2 regions of the Amycolatopsis sp. NPDC004169 genome follow, and region 2 is predicted to be linked to the other one. Evidence: riboswitches for the same ligand, from Rfam matches in the RefSeq annotation. Region 2 holds a riboswitch; the other holds the start of a gene.

Region 1 (14,881 bases), on a different contig from region 2:
AAGCGCTCAGCTCGCCGCCAGCTCGTCCCCCTTCCGCACCGTCGGCACCTCCGCCGGACTCCCCGACGCCTCCGACAACGGCGCCACCGTCGACCGGAACGTCTCCAACGCCTCCAGCTCCCGCCGCCGCGCCGAGAGGAACCGCTGCAGGTGCGTGCTCGACAAGTTCAACGCCTCCACCGCGCCACCCGCCGCCCGGTGGGCCGCCGCCGCTCCGGCCCGCACCTGCTCCACGTCCGCCTCCAGCGTCCGGTCGCTCGCCGCGAACAGGGCCGCCGAGGCCAGCACCCCGAACCCCGTCGGGCCGCACAGGAACACCCGGCGGTCGATCAGCCAGCGCAACAGCTCCGGGTCCGTGTCCATCGCCGCCACCACCGCCGCGTCCGAAGGCACGAACATGATCGTTCCGTAGATCGCGTCCGCCCAGCGCTGGTAGCCCTTGCCCGCCAGCTCGGCCGCCCGGGAGCGGATCTGCCGCACGTGCGCGCGCAACGCGTCCAGCCGCTCGTCCGGGTCGTCCGTCTCCACCGCCTCGGACCACGTTGCCATGCTCGCCTTCGCGTCCACCGGGACCGTGCGGCCGCCGCCGACGCGCAGCACCATGTCCGGCTTGGCCGAGCCACCTCCGCCCAAGTCCGTCTGCAGCGTGAAGTGCAGATCCTCCCGCAGGCCCAGCGCACGGGCCGTCTCGACCAGCACCTGCTCGCCCAGCTCGCCCCGGCCGCTGATCGAAGCGAACGCCACCTCGTACCGCCGCAGCGCCAGCTGCTGCTGGTCCGCCTTGGCCCGCTCGGCCGCCACCAGCCGGGCCGCCGCGTCCGCGCGGCGCATCCCGTCCTGGTACAGCCGCCACAACAGCGCGACGGCGAACAGCAGCAGGACCGCCAGCACGATCGCCGCCGTGGTCAGCACGGTCGCCACTTCGCCTCCTCCGACCGGAATCCGGACTTCGCTGCGCCCGGACTCCCGGGCTCGCGGACATCATGGCGGACCGCACCGACAAAAAACGCACCCGAACCGTCGCTCTGGGTAGCTGACCTGCGAACACATCGATTCACGGCAGGGCGTGTCCGATCTTGCCCGCTCGTGTTAGTACACACGTTCGAGTGAGAAGGCGGCGTGCCTGCGCGATTTCGTCGGACGCGGGTCGTACCGTTGGCCACCGTGAGATTCCTGCACACGTCCGACTGGCACATCGGCCGCACGTTCCACGGCGCCGATCTGCTCGCGGAACAGGAAGCGGTGCTCGGGCACCTCGCCGACCTCGTGGCCGGCGAGGCGATCGACGCCGTCCTGGTGGCAGGCGACATCTACGACCGCGCGGTCCCCTCCGCCGAAGCCGTGCGGGTCGCCACGAAGGCCGTCGCCCGGATCCGCGCGGCCGGCGCGCAGCTCGTCGTCACACCGGGGAACCACGACTCCGCGCCCCGCCTCGGCGCCTTCGCGGAGTTCGCCGCGGCCGGCGGCCTCCACCTGCGCACCACCGTCGCCGGGCTGGCCGAACCGGTGCTCCTCGACGGTGACGGCGGCCCGGTCGCCGTCTACGGCATCCCTTACCTGGAACCGGAACCGGCGCGCCACGCACTCGGCGTGCCGGAGGCGCGCGGCCACACCGGCGTGCTCACCGAGGCCATGCGCCGGATCCGCGCGGACCTGGAAACCCGGCCCGGCGTCCGCTCGGTCGTGCTCGCGCACGCGTTCGTCACCGGCGGCGAACCCACCGACTCCGAGCGGACGATCGCGGTCGGCGGCGTCGAGCAGGTGCCCGGCTCGGTCTTCGACGGCGTCGACTACGTGGCCCTCGGCCACCTCCACGGCCCGCAGACGCTCGCCGAGCACCTGCGCTACTCCGGCAGCCCGCTGGCGTACTCGTTTTCCGAAGCGCGCCAACGCAAATCCGTCTGGCTGGTCGAGGTGGACGAGCACGGCCTGCACGAGGTCCGGCGCCACGAACTGCCCGTGCCGAGAGCCCTCGCCACCCTCGAAGGCGACATCGAGGACCTCCTGGCCGACCCGGAACACGACCGATACCTCGACCACTTCCTCTCCGTCACGGTCACCGACCGGGTCCGCCCGGTCGACGCGATGCGGCGGCTGCGCGAGCGGTTCCCGTACGCGGTGCACCTGGAGTGGGAGCCTGCGGGCGGGCACGCCGGCGCCCCGCTGCGCTATTCCGACGCCGTCCGCGGCCGGTCCGACATCGAGGTCTCGCGCAGCTTCCTCGACGACTGCCGCGGTGCCCCGCCGAGCGAAAGCGAAGAGCAGCTCCTGTTCCTGGCCCTGGAAGCGGCCGACCGGGGGGCCCTCGCGAAATGAGGCTGCACAGGCTGGAGGTCGAAGCCTTCGGGCCGTACTGCGCACGCGAAGTGGTCGACTTCGACGTGCTCGGCGCCGACGGCCTCTTCCTCCTGCACGGCGAAACCGGCGCGGGCAAGACGACGCTGCTCGACGCGATCGCGTTCGCGTTGTTCGGCGTGGTTCCCGGCGCCCGCAACGAGGCCAAACGGCTGCGGTGCGACCTCGCCGAGCCCGACCAGGTCACCGAGGTCGCGCTGGAGCTCACCGTGCAGGGGCACCGGCTGAAGATCGTGCGAAACCCCGAGTACCAGCGGCCGAAGCGGCGCGGCGAGGGCACCACCACTCAGCAGGCGCGGGTTTCGCTGAGCTGGGTCGGCACCGCACCCGCCGGGCTGCCGCCGGAGGGCCTGATCCGGATCGAAGAGGTCGCGCGCACCGTCGAGCGGCTGCTCGGAATGACCGCGGCCCAGTTCTTCCAGGTCGTGCTGCTGCCCCAGGGCGAGTTCGCGCGCTTCCTGCGTTCGGACACCGCCGAGCGCGAGAAGCTCCTGGAGCGGCTGTTCGGCACCGAGCGCTTCGCCGACGTCGAACGCTGGTTCGCCGACCTGCGCGCCGAGCGCGGCCGGGAGCTGGCCGAACGCCAGCAGAAGATGCGGGAACTCCTGGCTCGGTACGCGCAGGAAGCGCAGCAGGAGCCGCCCGAGGCGGACATCCCCGAGTGGGTCTGCGCGGTGCTCACGGAGTCCGCCGGCCGTGTCGCCCGGGTCACGGCCGAAGAGGAGCAGGCCAGGGCGACCGCGCAGCGCGCGGACGTCTACCTGCAGGAAGAACGCGCGGGCGCGGAGAAGATCCGCCGGGTCCGCCACGCCCACCTGCGGCTCCTCGAAATCACCGAGCAGGCGCCACAGCGGGCCGAGTGGGCGCAGGAGGTCGCGGCCGCGCGGCGGGCGGCCGGCGTCGCCGTGGAGGCGGACCTGCTGGATCGGCGGATGGCCGAACTGGCCGAAGCCGAGCAGGCGGAGAAGGCCCGCGGGGCTCGGCTGCGGGAGTTCGGCACCCGGGCCACCGGCGACCTGAAGGCGCGGGCGGCCGCCGCGCGCGAAGAGGCGGGCGCGGTCGCGGAGCTGGTCGCCGAGGCCGAACAGCAAGAACTGGACGTCATGCGCCGGGACGACCGGAAGCTGGCCGCCGTCACGGCCGGGCAGCAGGTCGAGGAGCTGACCGCCGAGCTGGCCGTGCTCCCCGGCCAGCTGGCGAAACTGCGTGCGGACGCGCTGACGGCGGCCGAAGCCGAGGCGAAACTCGACGGCGCCAAGGCGAAGGTGGAGGAACTGCGCGCGTTCGCCCGTGACGCGGCCGAGCTGCCCGAGGCCCAGGCGAAGGTCCAGCGCGGCGAAGCCAAGCTGCGCGAGGTCGTCGACACGCACCAGGCGGCCCGGCAACGCCGGCTCGACCTGCGCGAGCGGCGGCTGGACGGAATGGCGGCCGAGCTGGCCGCCGCGCTGCCGGACGGCGCGCCGTGCCCGGTGTGCGGGTCGGCCGAGCACCCGGCGAAGGCGAGCCGGGACGTCGAACTGGTCGACCCGGCCGAGGAACGCGCGGCCGAGGAGGCCGAGCAGGCGGCGGACGCCGTTCGACAGCGGGTCGTCGTCGCGCTGGAGGAGGCGAAGGCGCGGCTGGCCGGGCTGATCGAGCGGCTGGCCGGGCGCACGGCCGAGTCGATCACCGCCGAGCTGGCGGAGGCCCGCGCCACCGTCGCGGAACTGACCACGCAGGCCGCCGCGAAGGCCAAGCTGAGCCAGCAGGTCGTCCTGCTGGAGCGCGACTTCGAAGCCCGCACCGAACGCCTGCGCCGGGCGGAGCAGGCGGCCACCGAAGCCACGACCGACGTCCGCGCCCTGGAGGAGCGGCTGGCCGAGCGGGAACGCCGCCTGGTCGCCGGCCGGGGCGAGTTCGCGGACGTCGGCGCGCGCCGGCAGCACCTGCTCGGCCTGGCCGAGGCCCTGGAGGCGGTCGCGGAGGCGCGCACCGCGGTCACCGGCGCCCGCGAGCGGGTGGCCCAACAGAAGACGCTGGTGGACGCGGCGGTCACGGCGAAGGGGTTCACGTCCCTGAAGAGGGCCCGGGCCGCGATGTTGCCGGACGAGCAGATCGAGAAGCTCGAACAGGGCATCGCCGAGGCCGAGGCGGCCGCCGCGGGCGCGCGGGCGCTGCTGGCCGAGCCGGACCTGTTCGGGATCTCGCCGGACGACGTGGCGGACGTCGGCCGCGCGGCCGACGCGGCCCAGCTGGCCCGGGCCCGTGCCGATTCCGCGTACGCGGCGCTGCGGGTGGCCACCGCGCAGCACGAGCAGCTGAACCGGCTGGCCGGGCTGCTCCGGGAAGCACTGGCCGGGCTCGAGCCGGCCGAGGCGGAGTATGCGGAGCTGCGAGCCCTCTCGGAGGTCGTCAACGGGCGCGGGCAGAACAGCCGCAAGATGTCGCTGCGGTCGTACGTCCTGGCGGCGCGGCTGGAAGAAGTCGCCGTCGCCGCCACGCACCGGCTCCGCACGATGAGCCAGGGCCGGTACTCGTTCGTGCACTCGGACGCGGCCGGGGCACGCGGCACCCGCGGTGGCCTCGGCATCGACGTGCTGGACGACTACTCCGGCACCATCCGCCCGGCGAAGACGCTGTCGGGCGGCGAGTCGTTCCTCGCGTCGCTGGCCCTCGCGCTGGGGCTGGCCGACGTCGTGGCGGGGGAGACCGGTGGCGCGCTGCTGGACACCCTGTTCGTCGACGAGGGCTTCGGCACCCTGGACGCCGAAACCCTCGACGTCGTGATGAACATCCTCGACGAGCTCCGGGCCGGCGGGCGGGTGGTCGGGCTGGTCTCGCACGTCGAGGAGCTGCGGCAGCGCATCCCGACCCGGCTGCGCGTCCGCAAGTCCCGGACCGGGTCGACATTGGAGGTGCGCGCGGGCTGAGCACCCGGCCAAGATGAAGCCATGACCGATCAGCCGCCGAACGGCCTGCCCCGCTACCGCCTGCTCACCGGCCCGGACGACGCCAAGTTCTGCCATCGGGTCAGCGAAGCGCTCGAGCTGGGCTACCGCCTGCACGGTTCGCCGGCCGCGACGTTCGACGGCGATCAGGTCATCGTCGCCCAGGCCGTGCTCTGGCCGGGCGAACAGGGCTGAGCGGCCGCGCGCCGGAGGTACATCCCGGCGTAGGAGCACCACGGCGTCCACGCGCGGGACTGCTCGCCGAGCGAGTCCGGTGCGATGCCCAGGCGGGCAGCGCCGCGGCGGACGGCGGGGTCGTCGGCGAGCAGGACGTCCGGAGCGCCGAGGACGCGCATGACCACGTAGTCAGCGGTCGACGGGGCGACGAACGCCAGCAGTTCCGCCCGCAGCTCCGCCGCGTCCCGCCCGACGTGCACGTCGAGCTTGCCTTCCGCCACCGCGACGACTCCGGCGTGGTTCGGCAAGGCCGCGGCGACCTGGGCGGCGGTCGGGAACAGCCGGGTCACGCCCCACTCGCCCGGCACCTCGTCGCCGTCCGGCGGCGGGCCGTCGAGCAGCGCGCGGAGCAGCAGTTCCTCGCCGTCGACCGCGCCCGGCACCCGGATCCCCGGCACGGCCGCGACCACCGGGGCCAGCACCGGGTCGGCGCCGAGGACACGGGTCACCGCCGCGGGGTCGGCGTCGAGGTCGAGCAGCCGGCGCACCCGGCTGACCGCGCTGCCGAGGTCGCGCAGGTCGGTGAGCACCAGCTCGCAGCGCACGTGATCGGGCAACGGCGTCAGCCGCACGACACCGGTGCCGTGGGCGAGCCGCAGCGTGCGCGCGTAGGACTCCGAGGTGACCTCCTCGACGCCCGGCACCGCGTTGTCCGCGAAGAAGCTAAGCAGCCCCGAAGCGTCGAACGGCGGCCGGAACGGCAACCGCAGGCTGAGCCGGGTGCCGCTCACGTCGCCCAGACGCCCACGCCGTGACGCCGCGGAGGCGCGAAGCTGCGAAGGCGTCGTCGCGAACACTTCGCGGATCGTCTCGTTGAACTGCCGCACGCTGGAGAAGCCCGCCGCGAAGGCGACGTCGGTCAGCGGCAGCTCGGACACCTCGATGAGCAGCCGCGCCGAATGCGCGCGGTGCGCCCGGGCCAGCGCAAGCGGCCCCGCACCCAGCTCGGCGGTGAGCACCCGGCCGAGCTGGCGTTCCGAGTAGCCGAGCCGCCGCGCGAGCCCCGGGACGCCTTCGCGTTCCACCGTGCCGTCCGAGATCAGGCGCATCGCCCGCGCGGCCAGGTCGGCGCGCACGTTCCAGTCCGGAGAGCCGGGCACGGCGTCGGGCAGGCAGCGGCGGCAGGCGCGGAAGCCGTTGGCCTGCGCGGCCGCCGACGTCGGGAAGAAGCGGACGTTCTGCGCCTTCGGCGTCGACGCCGGGCAGGACGGGCGGCAGTAGATCCCGGTGGTGCGGACGGCCATGATGAACTGGCCGTCGAAGCGCGGGTCGCGGGCGGTGACCACGCGGTAGCAGCGCTCGGCGTCACGCCAGAGTGAAAGCGTCTCGGTGACCATGCAGCCGAGCATGTCAGCAGGTCAGCGCGGCCGCTGGCGGAAATCCGCCACGGCGCTGGGTGCGTGGGGCCCGACCGGGGCAGCCACGTAGACTGCGGGGTCGTGAGCCTCACCCTCGGTATCGTCGGCCTGCCCAACGTCGGCAAGTCCACCCTGTTCAACGCGCTGACCCGCAACGACGTGCTCGCCGCGAACTACCCGTTCGCGACGATCGAGCCGAACGTCGGCGTCGTGCCGCTGCCGGACCCCCGGCTGGACAAGCTGGCCGAGTTGTACAAGTCGGAGAAGACGGTCCCGGCCGTGGTGTCCTTTGTGGACATCGCGGGCATCGTGAAGGGCGCGTCCGAGGGTGCCGGGCTGGGCAACAAGTTCCTGGCGAACATCCGTGAGGCCAACGCGATCTGCCAGGTCATCCGCGTGTTCGACGACCCGGACGTGGTGCACGTCGACGGCCGGATCGACCCGTCGAGCGACATCGAGACGATCAACACCGAGCTGATCCTCGCCGACCTGCAGACCCTCGACAAGGCGCTGCCGCGGCTGGAGAAGGAAGCGCGGACGAAGAAGGAGAACAAGCCCGCGCTCGACAACGCCCAGAAGGCGAAGGAAATCCTCGACGCCGGGCGCACGCTCTTCCAGGCGCAGAGGGAAGTCGACTTCGAGGCGCTGCGCGAGCTGAGCCTGCTGACGACGAAGCCGTTCCTGTACGTCTTCAACGCCGACGAGTCGGTGCTCACCGACGAGGCCCGCCGCGAGGAGCTGACCAAGCTGGTCGCGCCGGCGGACGCGGTGTTCCTGGACGCCAAGGTCGAGGCGGAGCTGCTGGAGCTGGACGACGAGGAGTCGGTGCGCGAGCTGCTGGAGTCGGTCGGCCAGCCGGAGCCGGGGCTCTACTCCCTGGCCCGCGCGGGCTTCCACACCCTGGGCCTGCAGACGTACCTGACGGCGGGCCCGAAGGAGTCCCGCGCCTGGACGATCCCCCAGGGCGCCACGGCCCCCCAAGCGGCGGGCGTGATCCACACGGACTTCGAGCGCGGCTTCATCAAGGCGGAGATCGTCTCCTACGACGACCTGATGGAGGCGGGCTCAATGGCGGCGGCGAGGGCGGCGGGCAAGGTCCGCATGGAGGGCAAGGACTACGTCATGGCCGACGGCGACGTGGTCGAGTTCCGCTTCAACGTGTAACGGTCGGCTACTGACTGTCGTTTACGTTGGACGCAGGATATACTGCGTCCAATGAAAGCTTCGCCGAGCTTGCTCCCCCTGCTCCGCTCACGCATGCAGGGCGAGCTGCTGGCGCTGCTCCTCCTGCACCCGGAGCGCGAGTACAGCATCACCGAGCTCGCCCAAGAGTTCGGCGTCTCGGCGACCACCGTGCTGCGCGAAGTCGAACGGCTCGTCGGCGGCGGCATCTTCGAAGACCGGCGCGTGGGCCGCAGCCGGCTCGTCAAAGCCCGCACCGACACCCCGCTCTACCGGCCGCTGAGCGAGGTCATCGCGGTGACCTTCGGCCCGATGCCACTGCTCGCCGAGGCTCTGTCCGGCCTGGCCGGCATCAGCGAGGCCTACATCTACGGCTCCTGGGCCGCGCGCTACCGCGGTGAGCCGGGGCCGCCGCCCGGGGACGTCGACGTCCTCGTTGTCGGCTCGCCCGACCCCGACGCGCTGTTCGACCTGGCCGAGACCGTGTCGCGGCGGCTGGGGCGCGAGGTCAACGTCCACCGCATCTCGCCCGCCGCGTGGGCGGCCGACAGCACCGATCCCTTCCTCACCAGCGTGCGTGAGCGCCCGCTGGTCCCGCTGCCGCTCGAGCAGGAGACCCGATGACCCGGTGGAACCAGGGCCGCGTCACGATCGACGCGCTCCTCGCGCGCGGCTCCCTCGAACGCGTCCCGGCTTCGCGCGAGGCCGCGGAGGCGGAGATCGCCAGGGCCCGCACGCACGTCGCCTCGGCGCGGCAGCTGCTGGAGTCGGACCCGGAGGGCGCCTACACGCTGTTGTACGACGGCGCCCGCCGCGCGCTGGCTGCCGTGCTGCAGAACCAAGGCCTGCGCGCCACGAGCCGGGGTGGCCACATCGCTGTCTACGAGGCGGTTCTCGCGCAGCTCGATCCGCCGCTGGGACCGCTCCTGCGCCCGTTCAACCGGATGCGGGTCCGTCGCAACGAAGTCGCCTACCGGTCGTCCGAGGCGCCTTCGGTGACGGCCGAGGACGTCACGGCCGACGTGGCGAAGGTCGACGACCTCATCGGCGTCGCCGAAAAGACCATCCCGAACATGGCCCGCTACTGATGGCGACCCGTCCGCTGACGCCGAACGAGCGGACGACCCTGGACGCGTTGCTCGCCGGCGACTTCCCCGGCGCCGCCGAACTGCGAGCCCAGGCGCCGACGGCCCGGGTGAGCGGACGCTGCGACTGCGGGTGTCCGAGCATCAACCTGGAAGTCGACCGGACCCTGCCGATCGCGGTGGTCGCCGACCCTCCGGTCGCAATCGAAGCCGACGCACCTGGCGGCGGGCTCATCGTGTTCGCCGAAGACGGCCGCCTGTCCTGCCTGGAGTACTGGACCACGACCGATGACGTGCCGGCCGGGTTTCCGCCGCCGGAGCACATCGCCTTGTAGCCCGCCCGAATCGGCCGGTATTGGGCGAGCCGGGTGGTGACCGCTCGGTAACGGCCCCCGCCGGGCCGCCCGGCCATTAGGATCGGCCGCCGCATCGTCCGGTGGCTGGAAGGTTCTCACGATGGGGCAGAAAACGGCAGCGAATCCGGTGCCGCCGTGGACGCAGCGCGATGAAGTGCTGTGGTACACCTGTTACCTCGCCGCCCTGCTGGCCGGCGGGCAGAGCACGCAGGACGTCTATGAGGTGCTCGCTCCGTTTCCGCCGACGATCGGCGGCGACGAAAAGTTCTGGGCCTGCGGGTCGTTCGTGCTCTCCGACTTCCGGGCGCTCGGCGACGGCAGCTGGCAGGTCAGCACGCCCGTGGTCTTCGGCACCGGCGCGGTCGGGCTGGGGCTCGTCGCCGGGACGCTCGTGGGCGGGTCGATCGCCAAGTCGCGGGCGCGCCGGGCCGCGCAGGCCGCGGCGGTGCCGCGCTGGGTCCCCATCGAGCAGGGGAACGTCTACCTGAGCCAGTACGGCTTCTACATGCACACCCCGAGCGTCCTGCGCTGGCCCTGGACCGACATCTCCGGTCTGTCGGTCGTTGCGCCCGCGACCGTGCACTTCAGCGGGAACAGCGAGCACGGCCCCATTTCCTGGATGCTCCAGTCGGATTGGGCGGAACTGCTGTTCGTCTCCTGGGCCCTTGCCGTGCACCCCCGCCACCCGCAGCTGTTGACCGGCGGGTGGCTCCCGCCAGGGTGGGTCGAACACGCCCGCTTTCACCAGCGCGCACCGCGGGCGGCGCCGGGGGCGGGCATTCCGGGCATCGCCGCCCCGGAGCCGCCCGAGACACCGGGCCAAGCCGGGTAGCCCGCCGGACCTGCTGGTCCGACCGGCCAGTGCGGCCTAGCCGAGCAGGCCCAGCAGGGCGATCGCGATCAACACCACCGCGGGGGCGAGTGCGTTGATCCAGGCGCGCTGGGCGGCGGTCAGGGCGGTGCTGTTCATGGCGTTCCCGGGGGTGTGAAACCGATGCTTCCGCTCCGAACAGCGCGCCGATCATGGCCCGCGTTAACAGCTGTGATCGAACTCTCAGCTGTCCAGGTGACGGCGGTTGCGGGCGGTGAACCAGAGCACTCCGCCCGCCGCCGCCACCATCGTCGCGAACGCTGCCGTGCCGACCACGATTGCCTGAGTCATCTCGTCTCCCTCCCGAAGGTTCCGGTAACCGAGAGACGTCGAACCCCGGGAAAAGTGCACCCAGAGTAACCAGGATCACAGGGCGGCGAGCACCGCGTCGATCTCGGCGGCCAGTGAGAAGTCCTTCGCCGTCAAGCCGCCCGCCGAATGCGTCGAGAGCCGGAACGTCAGCGTGCGCCAGCGGATGTCGATGTCCGGGTGGTGGTCGGCGGCCTCGGCCAGCTCCGCCACCCGGTTCACCACCTCGATCGCCTGGGGGAAGCTCGCCAGCTCCACCTCGCGCGAGATCACCGCACCCGTCCTGGTCCAGCCCGCGCCCAGCCGTCCGTCGGCCTCGGAGTCGCTCAAGATTTCCGTCATGTCTCCATCGTCCTGCGTCCTCGACTACGCTGCACGGTTGCCACGGGAGTCCGGCGGGTGCCGGGCTGAGAGGCGGGTATCCGCGACCGTTCGCACCTGACCGGATCATGCCGGCGACGGGAGGGCTTCCCCTCCGCGTCCGGCGAAGTGCAGGAGGGTAGATGAAACGCAGGGCTGCGACGGCCATCGCCGTCGTCGGCGTGGTCGCCGCCGGGTGCTCGCTGTCGGACGGGGACGGCGGCACGCAGCAGACGCCCACCGTCACCCTCGTGACGCACGATTCCTTCCTCGCGCCGCAGGAGGTGCTCGACGCCTTCCAGAAGCAGTCGGGCATCAAGGTCTCCGTGCTCAAGCAGGGCGACGCCGGATCGCTGACCAACAAGCTGGTGCTCACCAAGGCGAACCCGATCGGCGACGTCGCGTACGGCGTCGACTCCACCTTCGCCTCGCGCGCGCTCAGCGAGGGCGTCTTCGAGCCCTACACCAGCCCGGAGGCCGACCGCGGGCCGCAGCGCTACGCCGTCGACCCCGAGCACCGGCTCTCCGCGGTCGACGTCGGCGACGTCTGCGTCAACGTCGACACGAACTACTTCACCGGCAAGGGCCTCCCCGCGCCGGAGACCTACGACGACCTGGCCGACCCGAAGTACAAGGACCTGCTGGTCGTCGAGGACCCGGCGACCGCGTCCCCCGGGCTGGCGTTCCTCCTCGGCACCATCGCCAAGTACGGCGACGCCGGCTGGAAGGACTACTGGACGAAGCTGAAGGCCAACGGCGTCCAGGTCGTCAGCGGTTGGGAAGAGGCCTACACCAAGCAGTTCTCCGGCTCGTCCGGCAAGGGGCCGCGGCCGATCGTCGTCTCGTACGCGTCCTCGCCGGCCGCCGAGGTCGGCGACGACGGGAAGCCGCGCACCAAGGCGCTGCTCGACACCTGCTACCGGCAGGTCGAGTACGCCGGCGTGCTGGCCGGCGGCAAGCAGGTCGAGAACGCCCGCAAGGTGGTGGACTTCCTGCTGTCCCAGCAGTTCCAGGCGACGGTCGCGGCCAACATGTACGTCTACCCGGCGCGCCAGGGTGTCGACCTGCCGCAGGGCTGGGCGCAGGTCGCGCCGCTGCCGCAGAAGCCGCAGACGCTGCCCGCGGACCAGGTGCAGGCCGGACGCGAGAAGTGGATCGGCGAATGGCGCACGCTCGTGCAGCAGTAGCCCCACCCCGCACCGCCCGCGGGTTGGGCCTGGCGCTGCTCGGCCTGGCTCCGATCGGTTTCCTGGTGGTGTTCTTCGCCTGGCCGGTCGTCGCGATCATCGGCCGCGGGTTCGCCGCAGGTGGCCTCGACGTCGTCCTCGGCGATCCGCGGACCTGGCAGCTGGCCGGGTTCACCGTCGGGAGCGCGGCCGCGTCGACGGTGGTCGCGGTGCTGGCCGGGCTGCCGGTGGCGTTCCTGCTGGCCCGGGTGCGGCTGCCCGGCGTCGGCCTGGCGCGGACGCTGGTGCTCGTGCCGTTCGTGCTGCCGACCGTGGTCGTCGGGCTGGCGTTCCGCGCGCTCTGGCCGGACGGCGGCGTGCTGCCGATCGTGCTGGCCAACGCGTTCTTCAACGTCGCCGTCGTCGCGCGGACCGTCGCCGGGCTGTGGGCGCGGCTCGACGCCCGGACGACCGACGCCGCCCGGGCGCTCGGCGCGTCGCCGTGGCGGGCGTTCCGGTCGGTGACGCTGCCCGCGCTCGCGCCGGCCATCGCGTCCGCCGCGGCCGTGGTGTTCCTGTTCTGCGCCACCAGCTTCGGTGTCGTGCTGATCCTCGGCGGCGCCCGCTACCGGACCCTGGAAACCGAGATCTACCTGCGGACGGTCGACCTCCTCGACCTCTCGGGGGCCGCCGCGCTGTCGCTGATCCAGTTCGCGGCCGTGGTCGCCGCGCTGGTGCTCGGCGGGCTGGCCCGGCGGCGCCGGGACGGCGCCCGGATCGGTCCCGGCGGCGCCCGGCGGCCGCGGGGCGGCGAGTGGTGGGTCGTCGGTGCCGCGGGCGTCGTGCTCGCGTTGCTGGTGACGCCGATCGTCGCGCTCCTCGCCGAATCGGTGTCCACTGAGGACGGCTGGAGCCTCGCCGGTTACCGGGCCCTGACCAGCACCGGCGAGAAGGGCGCGCTCCAGGTGTCCGGCTGGGACGCCGCGCTGAACTCGCTCAAGGTGGCGATCGACGCGACGCTGCTCGCGATGGTCGTCGGCGTGCTCGCGTCCGTGGTGCTGGTGGCGCTGCGCCGGTCGCCCGCGAGAGCCGCGCGGGGCCTCGGCGAGACGATGGACGCCGTCCTGATGCTGCCGCTCGGGGTGTCCGCGGTGACCGTCGGCTTCGGGTACCTGGTGACGCTCGACGCGCTGCCGGGCGACCTGCGGACGTCGCCCTACCTGGTGCCGCTGGCCCAGGCGCTGGTGATCATCCCGCTGGTGGTGCGGATGGTGCTGCCGGTGCTGCGCTCGGTCGACGTCCGGCTGCGGCAGGCCGCGTCGACGCTCGGGGCGAGCCCGCTGCGGGTGTGGCGGGAGATCGACCTCCCGCTGACGCTGCGGCCGCTGGTCGCGGCGGCGGGGTTCGGGTTCGTCGTGGCCCTCGGCGAATTCGGCGCGACGAGCTTCCTCGCCCGGCCGACGGCGCCGACGCTGCCGGTCGCGGTGGCGACGCTGATGGCGCGGCCCGGCGAGCTGAACAACCAGATGGCGTACGCGGCGTGCGCGCTGCTGATGCTCGTGACGGTGCTGGCGGTCGCGCTGATCGACCGGCTCGGGCGCGGCGGGGTGGGAGAGTTCTGATGGCGTTGTCGGTGCGGGACCTGACTGTCCACTACGGAGCGTTCGCGGCGGTCCGCGACGCTCGCCTGGACATCGCCGACGGCGAGGTGCTGGCCCTGCTCGGCCCGTCCGGCTCGGGCAAGTCGACGCTCCTGCGCGCGATCACCGGCCTCGAGCCGTCCGCCCGCGGCACGGTGAGCTGGGACGGCGAAGACCTCGGCCCGGTCCCGGTCCACCGCCGCGGCTTCGGCCTGGTGTTCCAGGACGGCCAGCTGTTCACCCACCGCGACGTCGCGGCGAACATCGCGTTCGGCCTGCGCATGCACGGCGTCCCGCGGTCGTCGTGGGCACCGCGGGTGGCCGAGCTGCTGGAGCTGGTGGGCCTGGCCGGCTTCGAGAAGCGGCGCGTGACCGAGCTGTCCGGCGGGCAGGCACAGCGGGTGGCGCTGGCGCGCGCGTTGGCGCCGAAGCCGCGGTTGCTGCTGCTGGACGAGCCACTGTCCGGTTTGGACGCGGGGCTGCGCGAGCAGCTGGCGATCGACCTGGCGGACTTGTTGCGGCGCAGCAAGATCACGGCGTTGCTGGTGACGCACGACCAGGAGGAGGCGTTCACGCTGGCGGACAGGGTCGCGGTGCTGGACGCGGGGGAGGTCCGTCAGGAGGGCGCGGTCCGCAGGGTGTGGCGCAACCCGGCGGACGACGAGGTGGCCCGGTTCCTGGGGGTGACGACGTTCGTGGACGGCACCGCGACGGACGGGCGCGTGCGCACGTCCCTCGGCGAAGTAGCTCTCCCGGAGGTCGCCGACGGCCGGGTGCGGCTGGGGTTGCGGCCGCACGCACTGCGCGTCGCCGGCGAGGGTGTGCCGGGTGAAGTCGTGGCGGCGGTCCACCGGAGGGAACACGTGCGGCTGGTGGTCCGGCTGGCGGAGTCCACTGTGGACGCGGTGGCCCCGGCGGCTTCGGATTTGCGGGCGGGGGACGCGGTGAAGCTGCAGTTCGACCCGGACGGCATCGCGCTGATCGGCCAGGACACGGCGAGAAACGCATCCGCATAACGTTTCGGTGTCTGTTGTA
Region 2 (14,881 bases):
GGCCGCGGCGATCATCCAGTTCCCGCTGGTCGCGCTGCTGGTGGCGATGGTCCTGTACCTGGCGCACATCCCGTATTCCGTCTACCGGCACCGCTGGCTGGCGGCCCACCCGGAGGCCTGGACGGTCCCGCCGAGCGAGCGCCGCGCGATCCGCCGGGCCCGCTCCACCCGCCGCCTCGGCCTCCGCCGCCCGCTGCGCCGCCGCGTCGCGGGAGCGGCGATCCGCGCGGTCCGCCTCCCCCGCGAGACGGTCCGCACCCCCCGCGTCACCTCCGAAAACGGCAACGGCCAGCGCCGCCGCTCCTGGCGCCGGATCGGCCTCCGCCGCAAGTAGCCGTGTCGCCCCTCCAATCACGCGAGATCGCTCCCCGATCACGCGAGTCACGCCTCCGATCACGCGAGATCCGGCCCGGGTCACGCGAGATCCGTCCCTGATCACGCAACCGACCCTCCAGGTACGCGAACCGACCCTCCGGGTACGCGAGTTCGCCGTTCCGGTACGGCGATCGCCCGTGATCCGGCGGGCTTCACCCGTGATCCGAGCGGCATCTCGTGTGATTGGAGGGGCATCGCGCGTGATCGGGAGGTCGACACAGGGGTGTGCGGAGGCGGCGGATCGCTAGGGTGAACGGCGTGAGCCACCCGCAGATCACGCTGACCGTCCGGCACACCCCGTCCGCGCTGGACACTCGCCGCGGCGTCGTCCGGCTGCATCCCGAAGTCCTCGACGCGCTGGGCCTGCGGGCCTGGGACGCCGTCCACCTCACCGGGGCGCGGGTCAGCGCCGCGCTCGCCGCGCCCGCCGATGAGGCCGGGGTGCCCGGGGTGGTGCTCACCGACGACGTCACCATGTCGAACCTCGGCATCACCGAGGGCTCGGAGGTCGTCGTCGCGCCCGCGGACGTCGCGGCCGCCAAGACCGTGACCGTCGCCGGGTCGCGGCTGGCCAGCGTCTCGGTCAGCCCGCACATGCTGCGGCTCGCGCTGATCGGCAAGGTGCTCACCGTCGGCGACGCCGTTTCGCTCCTGCCGCAGGACCTCGCGCCGACGCCGGGTTCGGACCCGGCCGGCCTGCGCGGGCAGCTCTCGCGGGCCATCGGCGCGACCTGGACGAACGAGCTGCTCACCGTCACGGCCACCGAGCCGGCGGGCACCGTGGCCGTCGGACCGTCCACTGTGGTCACCTGGCGGGACGGCGCCCGGCCGGGCACCGCCGAGCCCGCCGCGCCCCGGACGGCGACCGCACTGGTCCGCTCCTCCGCCGTCACCGCGGCCGAGGAGTGGATCGACGCCGAGATCGTCGAGGACGAGGTCGTGGCCACGGTCGAAGAGCCCGTGGTTCCGCTCGCCGACCTGGTCGGCGCCGAGAGCGCCGCGCGCAAGCTCGGCGAGTGGTTCGACCTGGCCTTCCACCGCCCCGAGCTGCTGGCCCGCCTCGGCGCGCCCGCCCACCTCGGCGTCCTGCTGTCGGGCCCCGAAGGCGTCGGCAAGGCGACGCTCGTGCGGTCGGTGGCCCACGAAGCCGAGATCACGGTCATCCCGCTGGCCGCGCCGAACCTCGCGGTGCTGGACCCGAACGTCGCGGTCGCGCGCCTGCGCGAGGCCATCCGCGACGCCGAAGGCCCGTCGGTCCTCCTGCTCACCGACGTCGACGCGCTGCTGCCCGCGACGACTCCCCCGCCGGTCGCCACGGTCGTGCTGGAGGAGCTGAGGACCGCCCTCAAGCGGGAGCGCTTCGCCGTCGTGGCGACGACGGCCCGCGCCGAGTCGGCCGACCCGCGGCTGCGTGCCGCCGACCTGCTGGACCGCGAGCTCGGCCTGGCCCTCCCGGACGCGAAAACCCGCCGTGAGCTGCTGAACGTCCTGCTCCGCGACGTCCCGCTCGACGCCGGCATCGACTGCGGCGTGCTCGCCGAGCGGACGCCGGGGTTCGTCGCGGCGGACTTGATCGCGCTGCGCCGGGACGCCGCGCTGCGGGCGGCGCTGCGCCAGCGTGACGCCGACGAGCCGCGCATCTCGCAGCAGGACCTGCTCGACGCGCTGGCCACCGTCCGGCCGGTCTCGCTGTCCACTTCGGACAACCTGGCCACCGGCGGGCTCACCCTGGACGACGTCGGCAACATGGTCGACGTCAAGCAGTCCCTGACCGAAACCGTGCTCTGGCCGCTGCGGTACCCGGACTCGTTCGCCCGGCTCGGCGTCGAACCGCCGCGCGGGGTGCTGCTGTACGGGCCGCCCGGCGGCGGCAAGACGTTCCTCGTGCGGGCTCTGGCCGGCACCGGCGCGCTGAACGTCTTCGCGGTCAAGGGCGCCGAGCTGATGGACAAGTGGGTCGGCGAGTCCGAACGCGCGGTGCGCGAGCTGTTCCGCCGGGCCGCGGAGGCGGCGCCCGCGCTGATCTTCCTGGACGAGATCGACGCGCTGGCCCCGCGCCGCGGCCAGTCGTCCGACTCCGGTGTCGCCGACCGCGTGGTCGCGGCCCTGCTCACCGAGCTCGACGGCGTCGAGCCGATGCGCGAGGTGGTCGTGCTGGGCGCGACGAACCGGCCCGAGCTGGTCGACCCGGCGCTGCTGCGGCCCGGACGGCTCGAGCGCCGCGTCTACGTGCCGCCGCCGGACGCCGAGGCCCGCGCGGCGATCCTCGCGGCCAGCTCGAAGAACACCCCGCTGGCCGACGACGTCGACCTCGAAGCGGTGGCGTCCACTCTGGACGGTTACTCGGCGGCCGACTGCGCGGCCCTGATCCGCGAAGCGGCGCTGACGGCGATGCGCGAGTCACTGGAAGCCCGCGAGGTCACCTCGGCGCACCTGGAAACGGCCCGGAAGACGGTCCGGCCGAGCCTCGACCCGGCCCAGCTGGCCGCGCTGGAGGCCTACGCGAAGACCCAGGCAGGCGAATGAAAGAGGCGGCCGTCACCGGCGGCCGCCTCTTTCGGAACCTCAGCTGCCCTTGTGGCCCGACTCGTATTCCTTCGTCACGATGACGATCACGCCGGGGGTCGCGGCCTGGATGCCTTCGAAGCGGGGCTCGGCCTTGATGCCGAACTCCTGCGCGAGCTGCTTGGCCGCGGCTTCCTCGTCGGTGCCCGGGCGGTAGTACGCCGTCGTCGTCGGGATGACGCCCTGCGAGTAGTTGCCGACCTCGTTGACGTTCCAGCCGCTGCCGCGGAAGTCGTCCGCGGCCCGGTCCGCCAGGCCCTTGATCGTCGAGTTGTTCAGCACCCGGACGGTCACCCACTTGTTGGACGCCTGCTGGTCACCACCCGGCTGGCCGGGCTGACCGGGGCCGGCCGAAGTCGGCTGGCCGGGAGCCGGAGCCGAGGTCGACGGCGGCGTGGGCGACGACGGACTCGCCGAGGGCGAAGACGTCGAGGAAGAGGAAGCCGACGACGAGGTCGACGGCGGCACCGAGGACGAGCCCGGCGACGTCGGCGTGCCGCTCGGCCCGGCCTCGTTCGACCCGTCACCCCCGCCCAGCGCGGTGATCCCGCCGATGACGGCGGCGATGATCGCCACGCCGACCAGCGCGACGCCCGCGGCCTTCATCGGCCGGGACATTCCGGAAAACACACTCATTTCAGCTCGATCCCCAGTCGCCGGGCGCCTCGCTTGCGCTGGCGGGCGGCGCGGGTCTTGCGCAGCCGCTTCACCAGCATCGGGTCGGCTTCGATCGCCTCCGGCTTCTCCAGCAGCTTGTTGAGCAGCTGGTAGTAGCGCGTCGCAGACAAGTCGAAGCGTTCGCGGATGGCGTTCTCCTTCGCCCCGGCGTGTCGCCACCACTGGCGCTCGAAGGCGAGGATCTCGACCTCGCGTTCGGTCAGGCCGGGCACGGGCTTCGGCGGCGACGGCTGCGGCTCAGCCATCGACTCCGCGGCGTCCATCCGAGTCCCTCTCAATCGGGCGTCATGGCGAATCAGACCTAGCTCTTCCGCGGGCGCCATTCAACCACGGAAGCACGCACCGACGTGGGCATCGACCCCGGCGCGTCACGGTCTGATGCAGGTCTACCAGAGGGGTCCGACTAAACTGGCTCGCCGTGACCATCCACCCCATCGTGATCGCCGGCGAACCCGTGCTGCACCAGCCGACTCGGGAGATCACCGAGTTCGACGAGAAGCTGCGCACGCTCGTGGACGACATGTTCGAGACGATGTACGCCGCCGAGGGCGTCGGCCTCGCGGCCAACCAGATCGGCCTCGACCTGCGGGTGTTCGTCTACGACTGCCCGGACGACGAAGGCGTGCGCCACAAGGGCGTCGTCGTCAACCCGAAGCTCGAGACGTCGGAGATCCCGGAGACCATGCCGGACCCGGACGACGACTGGGAGGGCTGCCTCTCGGCGCCCGGCGAGTCGTACCCGACGGGCCGCGCGAAGTGGGCGAAGGTGACCGGCGCCGACCTCGACGGCAACCCGATCGAGGTCGAGGGCACCGGCTACTTCGCGCGCTGCCTGCAGCACGAGACCGATCACCTGGACGGGTACCTCTACCTGGACCGCCTGGTCGGACGGCACGCGCGCGCGGCGAAGAAGATGCTCAAGCACAACAAGTGGGGCGTCCCCGGCAACTCATGGCTGCCGCCCAAGACCCCCGAAGACGACGGCGCCGTCATCTGAAACCCACGAAGGGCCCCTCGCGCACGAGGGGCCCTTCGGCGTTTCAGCAGCCGAGGAAGTGGCAGCGGACGACGCGAGGCGTCTCCAGTACCGAACCGGCCTTGACGTCCCAGGCGAGCCGGACGTACTGGGCGTGCGTCCAGGCCAGCGGGGTCGCCGAGGTGTTCGGCGTGCCGGCCGGGAAGCCGGTCTGCCCGGACGGCGGGTTCTCGTCCCACACCTGCTCCGGCATGGTCTCCGCCGAGCTGCTCACCCGGCCGAGGTCACGCAGCCGCCGCGCGGCCGACGCCGGATCGCCGAGCGCCAGTTCGTACTCGCCGCGCTCGCCGGCGAGCAGCGGCCAGAGCCGGCCGAACGTGGTGCGGCTCTCCGCCGGGAACGTGTAGTCCCACGGCGAGCCGTCGGCCTGCTCGCCGTAGCCGTCCTTCGTGTAGCGGTGCCAGAACTGGCCGGTCGGCGTGGTGAACGCGATGTCGGAGTCGGTCACGCGCACGCTGTTGCGGACCACCGGGTCGTCGGCGCGGTAGACGCCGAGCCGGACCAGGTCGAGGAAGCCCGCGTCGGTGACCGCGCGCTGGTCCATCGTCACGCTCGAGTTGCCGAGGTTGTACGTCGTCCCGTTGTTCGCGTTGGCGTCCTTCGTGAGCCGGACGAAGTACGGGTCCTTCGACAGCGGCCCGTTCGTGGTGATCGTCTGCTTCGGCAGGTCGGCCTTCATCTTGTCGGCCGCGGCGAGGTACCGGGCGGCGTCCGCCGCGGCGCCGTTGTGCTGGGCCAGGTCCGCGGCGCAGACGAGCCCGGCGATCACCGAGGCGATGGTCGACGGGGACCAGCCGTCCTGCTCCTCCCAGCGCTCCTGCTGGGTGTACGGCGAGGGCTGCCCGTTCGGCCCCCGGTACCCGAGGATGAACTCGGCGGCCTTGCGGACGCCGGGCCACAGGTCGTTCCGGCCGAGCTGCTGGGCGAGCACGATCGGGAACGCGGTCTCGTCGAGCTGGACCGACGTCCAGTACGGGACGCCGTCGACCCGGCTGTTCTGCGGCAGGTGCCCGTCGGGCTGCTGCTGCGTGCCGAACATGTAGGTCACCGCGCGGTTCGCCGCGGCCGTGTCGCCGCCGGCGGCCAGGCCGGTGGCGATCTGGTAGAGGTCGCGCGGCCAGACGAGGTGGTAGGTGCCCGACGGCGACCACTCCGGGTCGTTGTTCCCGAACCGCCACGGCATGCTCGGCGACGCGATGAAGGCACCCGGGTGGTGCTTGTCCTCGCTCGCGGCGAGCGTGAGCATCGACGCCTTGTACAGGTCGCGCTCGGCGTCGGTCTTCAGCGACGACGGCGGCTTGCCGACCCCGCGCAGGTACTGCTCCCACCCGCGGTCGTACGCGCGCGTGATGTCGCGGACGCCGCGCCGCTGCGACGCCTGCGCGCTCTTCAGCGCGTCGGCGGCCTTCGCGCCCATGCCGAGGGCGAGGGTGACGTGCCGGTTGCGCAGGCCGTCGGCGTTCGTCTGCCCGGTCAGCACGACGTTGCCCTTGGTCGCCGTGTCGTATTCGGCCAGCTTGAAGGTCTTGGCGAGCTGCGTGTTCCCGTCGGACGCGCCCGCGTACCCGACGCTCGTCTTCGTGAACGCGGGCTTCGCGGTGAGCGCAGCGGCGTTGGTCGCGTCCTGGGCGGTGACGGCGTCACGGGCCCGGGCGGCCGAGTCGTCGGAGCCGTCGTTGGTCAGGTCCGGGTCGGCGACCGCGTAGAGCTGGTAGGGCCGGCCGGTCAGCGACTGGAAGTCGACGTCCACCAGCACGGTCGTGGCGGCGGGATCGGTGACGTAGGTCTTGCGGAGGCGCCAGCGGTGCTGGTCGTCGGTGATCGTCTGCTCGTAGGTCAGGCTGTCGTCATCGGTCCGCCGCACCTGCTGCGACTTCGCCGAGTAGTCGGTGACGGCGAAGCTCCGGCCGTCGGTGACGACGAAGTCCATCGACCGGACACTCGGTGTCGACAGGTCCGGGTAGTAGACCTCGGACAGCTGCCCGCCCTGGAGGGTGAACCAGACGTTGCTGGACCGGTCGTGGGCGGTCCCGAAGCCGGTCTTGTTCGCGGGCAGCCAGCTGGGATGGGTCCCCGGGGCGCCGGGAGCCTCGCCCTGAGCCGCCGCGGTCCCCGGGATCAGGCCGGTGACCAGCAGCCCGGCGAGGGCGCCGAACATGAGTTTTCGCATATCAACCCCACAGAAGATCGCTTCTGCACCGTTACAGAAGCGACTTGGGAGTCTGCCGCCGATCCTTCACCGGCGCATGGTCCGATCCGGTGAACCACTGACCGTCACTGGTCCGGTGAACCGGTTCACGGACAGCGAACGGACTTCCCGCCCGAGCGGGCGCAGAATTGTATTACCTGCAACGGTGTAATCGAGGTGCCCTCATGGAAGACGCGATGGACGCCTACTCGCGCGCGGTCAGCACCGTCGCCGCGACCGTCACCCCGCACGTCGCCGGGGTGCAGCTCGCGCGGGGCAGCGGCTCGGCCGTCGTCTTCGCCGACGACGGCCACCTGCTCACCAACGCCCACGTCGTCAGCGACCACCGGAAGGGCGTCGCCACCTTCGCCGACGGCCGCGAAGTGCCCTTCGACGTCGTCGGCGCCGACCCGCTGTCCGACCTCGCCGTGCTGCGCGCCCGGGGCGAGACACCGGCGGCGGCCCGGCTGGGCGACGCCGACCGGCTCGTCGTCGGGCAGCTCGTGGTCGCGGTCGGGAACCCGCTCGGCTTCTCGGGGACCGTCACCGCCGGGGTCGTCAGCGCGCTCGGGCGGGCGCTGCCGGTGCGGCAGGGGCGCGCCACCCGCGTGATCGAGGACGTGATCCAGACCGACGCCGCGCTCAACCCCGGCAACTCCGGCGGCGCGCTCGCCGACTCCGCCGGGCGGGTCGTCGGCGTCAACACCGCGGTCGCCGGCGTCGGGCTCGGGCTGGCCGTGCCGATCAACGCGACCACGCGGCGGATCATCGACACGCTCGTGGTCGAGGGGCGGGTGCGGCGGGCGTACCTCGGTGTCGTCGGCGTGCCCGCGCCACTGCCGGACGACGTCGCCGAGCGCACCGGGCAGAGCGCCGGGCTCCGGGTGCGCGAAGTCGTCGCGGGCGGGCCCGCGGACCGGGCCGGGCTGCGCGCGGGGGACCTCGTGCTGACCGTCGGCCGCACGCGCGTCTCGGACGCGCAGGGCATCCAGCGGCAGCTGTTCGCGGAAGTGATCGGCACCGCACTGCCGATCACCGTGCTGCGCAACGGCGCCATGGTCGACGTCTACGCCACACCGGCAGAGTTGGTCGGGTGACTTGAGTATCGCGCCCCAGCGTGGCATGGTCGGTGGCACAACACCAACGCGGGAGCTCGCGCCATGGCGGGCTGAGAGGGTGACTTGCGTTTCGCAGGCGTCACCGACCGCATGAACCTGACCGGGTAATGCCGGCGTAGGGAGTGAAAGTCGTTGACGACGCTGGAGAATTCTGCTGCCGTTTCGGTGACGACCGGGCCGATCACCGGCTCGCGCAAGGTGTACCACCAGACCGAATCCGGGCTGCGGGTTCCGGCCCGCCGGATCGATCTGTCCAACGGTGAACACTTCGACGTCTACGACACTTCGGGCCCGTACACCGATCCCGAAGCTTCGATCGACGTCCACAGTGGACTGCACCGGCTACGGGCCGGCTGGGCCGACGGGCGCGAGCACAACACGCAGCTCGGCTGGGCCAAGCAGGGCGTCATCACCCGCGAAATGGAGTACGTCGCGGCGCGCGAACGGGTTTCGCCCGAGTTCGTCCGCGACGAGGTCGCCCGCGGCCGCGCGGTGATCCCGGTCAACCGCAGGCACCCCGAGTCCGAGCCGATGATCATCGGGAAGAACTTCCTGGTGAAGATCAACGCCAACATGGGCAACTCGGCCGTCTGGTCGTCGGTCGAGGAAGAGGTCGACAAGATGGTGTGGGCGACCCGCTGGGGCGCCGACACGATCATGGACCTCTCGACCGGCAAGCGGATCCACGAGACGCGGGAGTGGATCATCCGCAACTCGCCGGTGCCGGTCGGCACCGTGCCGATCTACCAGGCGCTGGAAAAGGTCAACGGGGAGCCGGAAAAGCTGTCGTGGGAGGTGTACCGCGACACGATCGTCGAGCAGTGCGAACAGGGTGTCGACTACGTCACCGTGCACGCCGGCGTGCTGCTGCGGTACATCCCGCTGACCGCGCGGCGCGTCACCGGGATCGTCAGCCGCGGCGGGTCGATCATGGCCGCGTGGTGCCTCGCGCACCACCAAGAGTCCTTTTTGTACACGCACTTCGAGGAGCTCTGCGAGATCCTCCGGCAGTACGACGTCACGTTCTCCCTCGGCGACGGCCTGCGCCCGGGTTCGATCGCCGACGCCAACGACCGCGCCCAGTTCGCCGAGCTGGAGACCCTGGGCGAGCTGACGCACATCGCGCGTTCGCACGACGTCCAGGTGATGATCGAAGGCCCCGGCCACGTGCCGATGCACAAGATCAAGGAGAACGTGGAGCTCGAGGAAAAGCTCTGCGGCGAAGCCCCGTTCTACACCCTCGGTCCACTCGCGACGGACATCGCCCCGGCCTACGACCACATCACGTCGGCCATCGGCGCGGCCCAGATCGGCTGGTACGGCACGGCGATGCTGTGTTACGTGACGCCGAAGGAGCACCTCGGCCTGCCCAACCGCGACGACGTGAAGACCGGCGTGATCACGTACAAGATCGCGGCGCACGCGGCGGACCTAGCCAAGGGGCACAAGTACGCGCAGGAGTGGGACGACGAGCTGTCGAAGGCGCGCTTCGAGTTCCGCTGGAACGACCAGTTCAACCTGTCGCTCGACCCGGACACCGCGCGTTCGTTCCACGACGAGACGCTGCCCGCCGAGCCGGCCAAGACCGCGCACTTCTGCTCGATGTGCGGCCCGAAGTTCTGCTCGATGCGGATCACGCAGGACGTCCGCAAGTACGCCGAGGAGCACGGCCTGTCCACAGTGGAGGCCATCGAGGCCGGTATGGCGTCGAAGTCGGCCGAGTTCACCGAGTCCGGCGGGCAGGTCTACCTGCCGGTGGTGCAGCCGTGACACCGAGGACCGCCCTCACCATCGCCGGCTCGGATTCCGGCGGTGGTGCGGGCGTCCAGGCGGATCTCAGGACGTTCTTCGCGCACGGGGTGCACGGGCTGGTCGCGCTGACCGCGGTCACCGTGCAGAACTCGCTGGGCGTGCAGGGTTTCACCGAGATCCCGGCGGACGTGGTCTCGGCGCAGATCAAGGCGGTGGCCTCGGACATGGGCGTCGACGCGGCCAAGACGGGCATGCTGGCGTCCGCCGAAATCATCCGCGCGGTGGCGAAGACCCTCGACGAGGTCGAGGTCGGCCCGTTCGTGGTCGACCCGGTCGCGGCCTCGATGACGGGTGATCCGCTGCTGCGCGAGGACGCCCTGGAGGCGATCCGCACGGAGCTGTTCCCCCGCGCGACGCTGATCACGCCGAACCTGGACGAAGTCCGGTTGCTGACGGGCGTTTCGGTGGTCGACGCGGCTTCCCAGCGAGCCGCGGCCGAGGCCCTGCTGGAGTTCGGTTCCCAGTGGGTCCTGGTCAAGGGCGGCCACATGCAGGGCACCGCCGAGTGCGTGGACCTGCTGACGGACGGCCACGAGTACATCGCGCTGAGCGGCCCGCGGTACGAGACGGACAACACCCACGGCGGCGGCGACACCTTGGCGTCGGCGATCACGGCGTCACTCGCGAAGGGCGCCTCGGTGCCGGACGCGGTGGCGGCGGGCAAGAAGTTCATCGAACGCTGCGTCGCGGAGGCTTACCCGCTGGGCGCTGGTGTGGGCCCGGTCTCGCCGTTCTGGGTGCTGGACAAGAACTAACGGACCGGCTGCAGCTCCCGGCCGTCGTACTCCTCGCGGGCCGTGCGGATCCGCCCGAAGTTCGCCTGTGACCAGTTGCTCAGCGCGATCAGGTGCGCCCCGACCTCCGCGCCCATCTCCGTCAGTGCGTACTCCACCGTCGGCGGCGTTGTCGGGTACACCGTCCTCGTCACGAAGCCGTCGCGCTCCAGCTGGCGGAGGTTCTGGGTCAGCATCTTCTGGCTGATTCCGTCCACCGCGCGGCGCAGCTCGCCGAAGCGGTGCGGGCCGCGGGCCAGTGCGCCCAGGACCAACGCCGTCCACTTGTTGGCCAGCAGGTCCAGCACGTCCCGGCACGGGCAGTTGCGGAGGTACACGTCCCAGGGTCCGCCCTGGTCACAGGTGGTATCCATCAGGTACCTACTGTACCAACTAGTGCCTTCTGGCGAAAAGTGACCAAGGACCCGAGGATGGGGGTGCACCCGAACAGAAGGAGAAAGACCGATGCGCATCGTGACCCAGCAGGCACTCGGCGGGCCGGAGGTGCTCCGCGTCACCGAGGCACCGCGCCCCGAACCCGGGCCGACCGAGGTCCTGGTGCGGGTGAAGGCCGCCGGGATCAACCCCGTCGACTGGAAGGTGCGGCGGGGCGGTGGGTTCCTCGGCGAGCCGCCGTTCACCGTCGGCTGGGACGTGGCCGGCGTCGTGGAACAGGCCGGCTTCGGCGCGACCGGCGTCCAGGAGGGCGACGAGGTACTCGGCATGCCGTGGTTCCCGCGGCCGGCCAGCGCCTACGCCGAGTACGTCACCGCGCCTTCGCGGCACTTCGTGCGCAAGCCGGCCGGGCTGTCGTTCGCCGAGGCCGCCGCGCTGCCGCTGGCCGGGCTGACCGCCTGGCAGGGCCTGATCGACGTCGCCGGTGTCCACAAGGGACAGCGGGTGTTCGTCGACGCCGCCGCGGGCGGGGTCGGGCACCTCGCCGTGCAGATCGCCAAGGCGCGCGGGGCGCACGTCATCGGCACCGCCAGCGCGAAGAAGCACGACTTCCTGCGCGAACTCGGCGTCGACGAGCCGATCGACTACCACGACGAAAACGCGACCACGTCCGATGTGGACGTCTACTTCGGACTCGTCGGCGAGGAGAGCGACCTGCGCTGGCTGCCCGCGATCACGGAGGGCGGCCTCCTGATCGGCGTGCCCAGCGGGGTCGGTGACCGCGTGGAAAAGGCCGCCGCGGAAAGGAAAGTGCGGACGAAACGGATCCTCGTCGAACCCGACCGCGGCGGGCTGACCGGCCTCGTCGAACTGATCGAGGCCGGTCAGCTGAAGGTCCACGTCGAACGGACGTTCCCGCTGGAAGCCGCCGCCGAGGCGCACGAGCTGGGCGAATCCGGCCGGGTGTCCGGCAAGCTCGTGCTGACCGTCTAACCGCGCGCGAGCACCTGGGGCAGCACCGTCGTGAGCCCGGTCCAGTCCGCGGTGACCACCGACGCGTGCTGCTTCGCCAGGTCGGCGACGCGCTGGTTGGCCTGGTCGACCGTCGGGTTGTGGGCGTCGATGGCCGGCGCGACGTTCTGCCCGTCGGTCATCACCACGTAGTAGTGGTTGGCGTCGTACCACCACGGCCCGGTCTGCGTCACCCACGCGTTCGCGTCGCCGTCGAACACCACGAACCACGGCTTGAGGTCGGCGGTGTACTTGTCCCGCGGGTCACCGCCGGCCGCGCCGTGCACGGTCGGGAAGATGTTCGCGTCGCCGAGCTTGCCCGCGTTCTTGAGGCCGACCAGATAACGCGCGTATTCGACATCCGTGTGAAGCGTGTCGGTCGGGTTTCCCTCTTCGACCGTGCCCGGGATGATCTCGGTGATCACCCGGCCCCGCAACGCGTCCACCGACGGCCAGTTGTCCGCCTTGGCCGCGTCGTCGAGCGTCGCGTACCCACCGAGCAGCTCGGCCGGGCGGAAGGCGACGCTGCCGAGGTGCGAGCGGAACGTGGCGTCCAGCTCGTCCGGGCCCATGCCGGTGTTGTCCGAGAAGCCGGTCTTCATCTCCAGCTTGAGCGTGATCGGCGTGTGCCCCGGGTGGGCGGCCAGCCAGATCCGGATGTCGTCGAGGCAGTACTCCAGGTTCTTGTTCTTCCCGCCCGAGTACAGCTGCGCCGCCGAAGTCGCCGCGACGCAGTTGTTGTTGTTCCCCAGCGGGTTCGAGTGGCTGACCTTCCACTCGTGGGTGAAGAAGTCCGGCCAGACGTCCAGCTCGATCAGCGACGAGCCGGCGTCGAGCGCCTGGGCCAGGTAGCCGTAGGCCGCCGGGTCGTAGGTGTTGTGCACGCCGACGGTCGTGACGTGGGACAGCTTGGGACTGTCGGCGTTGGCCGCGGTCGCCCCGGAGAGGGTCAGCGCCGCCGCGAGGAGTACCACCGAGAAGAGCTTCATCCAGGCTCCTTCGAACGTGAGTAACGTTCACAATGTCCCACCGTGGTTGACTGTTGATGAAGCAAAAGAGGCTGATTGGCCTAGACCAGAAGTCGGGAAACCACCATGACGACGAGCCTTCCGACCGCGTTGACGATCGCCGGGTCGGACTCCGGCGGCGCCGCCGGGCTCCAGGCGGACCTGCGCACGTTCCTGACCTGCGGCGTGCACGGCCTGGTCGCGGTCACCGCCGTCACCGTGCAGAACACCCTGGGCGTGCACGACCGCGCCGACCTGCCGCCGCACATCGTGGCCGGGCAGATCGAGGCGGTGGCGGCGGACATGGGCGTCGGCGCGGCGAAGACCGGCATGCTGGCCTCGGCCGAGATCATCCACGCCGTCGCGGCGGCGTGCGACAAGGCCGGAATCGGGCGGGACGAGAAGATCCCGTTCGTCGTCGACCCGGTGGCGGCGTCGATGCACGGCCACCCGCTGTTCGACGAGGCCGGGCTCCACGCCCTGCGCGACGAGCTGCTCCCGCGCGCGACCGTGCTGACGCCGAACCTCGACGAGGTCCGGCTGCTCACCGGGATGACCGTGACCGACCGCGAAGGCATGCACACCGCGGCGGTGGTGCTGCACCGGATGGGCCCGCGGTACGTCCTGGTCAAGAGCGGCCACCTGCAGGCCGACCCGGAGTGCGTGGACCTGCTCTTCGACGGCTCGACGTTCGTGGAGCTGCCGGGCAGGCGCTATTCGACGCCGCACACGCACGGCGCGGGCGACACGATGGCCTCGGCGCTCACGGCGGGCCTGGCCAAGGGCATGTCCGTGGTCGAAGCCGCGCGCTACGGCAAGTGGTTCGTCTCGCACGCGGTCGAGCACGCGTACCCGATGGGCGCGAAGGTCGGCCCGGTCTCTGCCTTCTGGCGACTGGCTCCCGAGGAGCGCTGAGTACGCGTCCGGCTACCATCCCTGCGTTTACTGATCCTTGACCAACGCGAGGGGCGGCCTTGACCGGACGCGAGCGGGTGGCGAAGGTCCTCGAGGGCCGCCGCTTCCAGAACTTCATCATCGCGGTGATCGTCTTCAACGCCGTCACCCTCGGCATGGAGACGTCGACGTCGCTCATGGACGGCTACGGCGGCCTGCTGCACGCCCTCGACCACATCGCACTGGGCATCTTCGTCGCGGAGCTGCTGGCCAAGTTCTACGCCTACCGCGGCAGCTTCTTCCGCGACAACTGGAACGTCTTCGACCTGCTGGTGGTCGGCATCGCGGTGATCCCGGCGACCGGCCCGTTCGCCGTGCTGCGGTCGCTGCGCGTGCTCCGGGTGCTGCGGCTGATCTCGGTCGTGCCGTCGATGCGCAAGGTCGTCTCCGGGCTGCTCGCGGCGATCCCCGGCATGGCGTCGATCGCCGCGCTGCTCGCGCTGATCATCTTCGTGGCCGGGGTGATGGCGACGAAGCTGTTCGGCGCGATCGACCCCGGCGACTTCGGCGACCTCGGCACTTCGCTGTTCACCCTGTTCCAGGTGATGACCGGCGAAGCGTGGCCGGACATCGCGAAGACCATCATGGAACAGGCGCCGCTGGCCTGGATCTTCTTCGTCGTCTACATCCTGGTGTCCAGCTTCGCGGTGCTGAACCTGTTCATCGCCGTCGTGGTCAGCGGCATGGAGGACGAGCTGCGCCAAGACATCCGCGAAGAGGAGGCGAAGCAGGCCGAAGCGCAGGCCGCGGCGAACCAGGAGATCCTCGACGAGCTCCGCGCCCTGCGCGCGGAGCTGGCCGAACTGCGGCAGGAGAAAGCGGCTTAGTCGTCCGCGATCAGGGCTTCGAGCGCCGGCAGGGCCGCCAGCAGCGCTTCCCGGTGGTCCGGCGAGAGCCGGTCGAGGCGGCGGTTGAGTTCCTGGACCCGCGTCGACCGGACGCCCGACACCAGCCGCTCGCCCTCTTCG

Evidence for each region. A riboswitch is a leader RNA that binds a small molecule or an ion and turns the genes downstream of it on or off. The one in region 2 is predicted to bind thiamine pyrophosphate.
Region 1: it holds a riboswitch for thiamine pyrophosphate, as region 2 does, so the genes downstream of both, ABZX11_RS39680 (thiamine ABC transporter substrate-binding protein) here and thiC (phosphomethylpyrimidine synthase ThiC) in region 2, are expected to answer to the same signal.

Annotation. Positions count from the first base shown of each region.
Region 1 covers NZ_JBEXMD010000045.1:28,732-43,612, reverse strand. The annotation lists gene ABZX11_RS39735 (DNA recombination protein RmuC) at 7-921, opposite strand; gene ABZX11_RS39730 (exonuclease SbcCD subunit D) at 1,165-2,316, shown strand; gene ABZX11_RS39725 (SMC family ATPase) at 2,313-5,264, shown strand; gene ABZX11_RS39720 (DUF1737 domain-containing protein) at 5,286-5,477, shown strand; gene ABZX11_RS39715 (AlkA N-terminal domain-containing protein) at 5,429-6,856, opposite strand; gene ychF (redox-regulated ATPase YchF) at 6,959-8,041, shown strand; gene ABZX11_RS39705 (HTH domain-containing protein) at 8,093-8,683, shown strand; gene ABZX11_RS39700 (hypothetical protein) at 8,680-9,147, shown strand; gene ABZX11_RS39695 (hypothetical protein) at 9,147-9,479, shown strand; gene ABZX11_RS39690 (hypothetical protein) at 9,601-10,332, shown strand; gene ABZX11_RS39685 (4a-hydroxytetrahydrobiopterin dehydratase) at 10,738-11,022, opposite strand; TPP riboswitch at 11,055-11,161, shown strand; gene ABZX11_RS39680 (thiamine ABC transporter substrate-binding protein) at 11,184-12,227, shown strand; gene ABZX11_RS39675 (iron ABC transporter permease) at 12,272-13,828, shown strand; gene ABZX11_RS39670 (ABC transporter ATP-binding protein) at 13,828-14,862, shown strand.
Region 2 covers NZ_JBEXMD010000005.1:189,040-203,920, forward strand. The annotation lists gene pssA (CDP-diacylglycerol--serine O-phosphatidyltransferase) at 1-334, shown strand, start outside; gene ABZX11_RS09030 (AAA family ATPase) at 634-2,901, shown strand; gene ABZX11_RS09035 (LytR C-terminal domain-containing protein) at 2,941-3,576, opposite strand; gene ABZX11_RS09040 (DUF3263 domain-containing protein) at 3,573-3,881, opposite strand; gene ABZX11_RS09045 (peptide deformylase) at 4,037-4,615, shown strand; gene ABZX11_RS09050 (glycoside hydrolase family 15 protein) at 4,659-6,824, opposite strand; gene ABZX11_RS09055 (trypsin-like peptidase domain-containing protein) at 7,028-7,939, shown strand; TPP riboswitch at 7,978-8,099, shown strand; gene thiC (phosphomethylpyrimidine synthase ThiC) at 8,093-9,730, shown strand; gene thiD (bifunctional hydroxymethylpyrimidine kinase/phosphomethylpyrimidine kinase) at 9,727-10,527, shown strand; gene ABZX11_RS09070 (helix-turn-helix domain-containing protein) at 10,524-10,919, opposite strand; gene ABZX11_RS09075 (NADP-dependent oxidoreductase) at 11,011-11,934, shown strand; gene ABZX11_RS09080 (phosphatidylinositol-specific phospholipase C domain-containing protein) at 11,931-12,941, opposite strand; gene thiD (bifunctional hydroxymethylpyrimidine kinase/phosphomethylpyrimidine kinase) at 13,047-13,874, shown strand; gene ABZX11_RS09090 (ion transporter) at 13,934-14,740, shown strand; gene ABZX11_RS09095 (MarR family transcriptional regulator) at 14,737-14,881, opposite strand, start outside.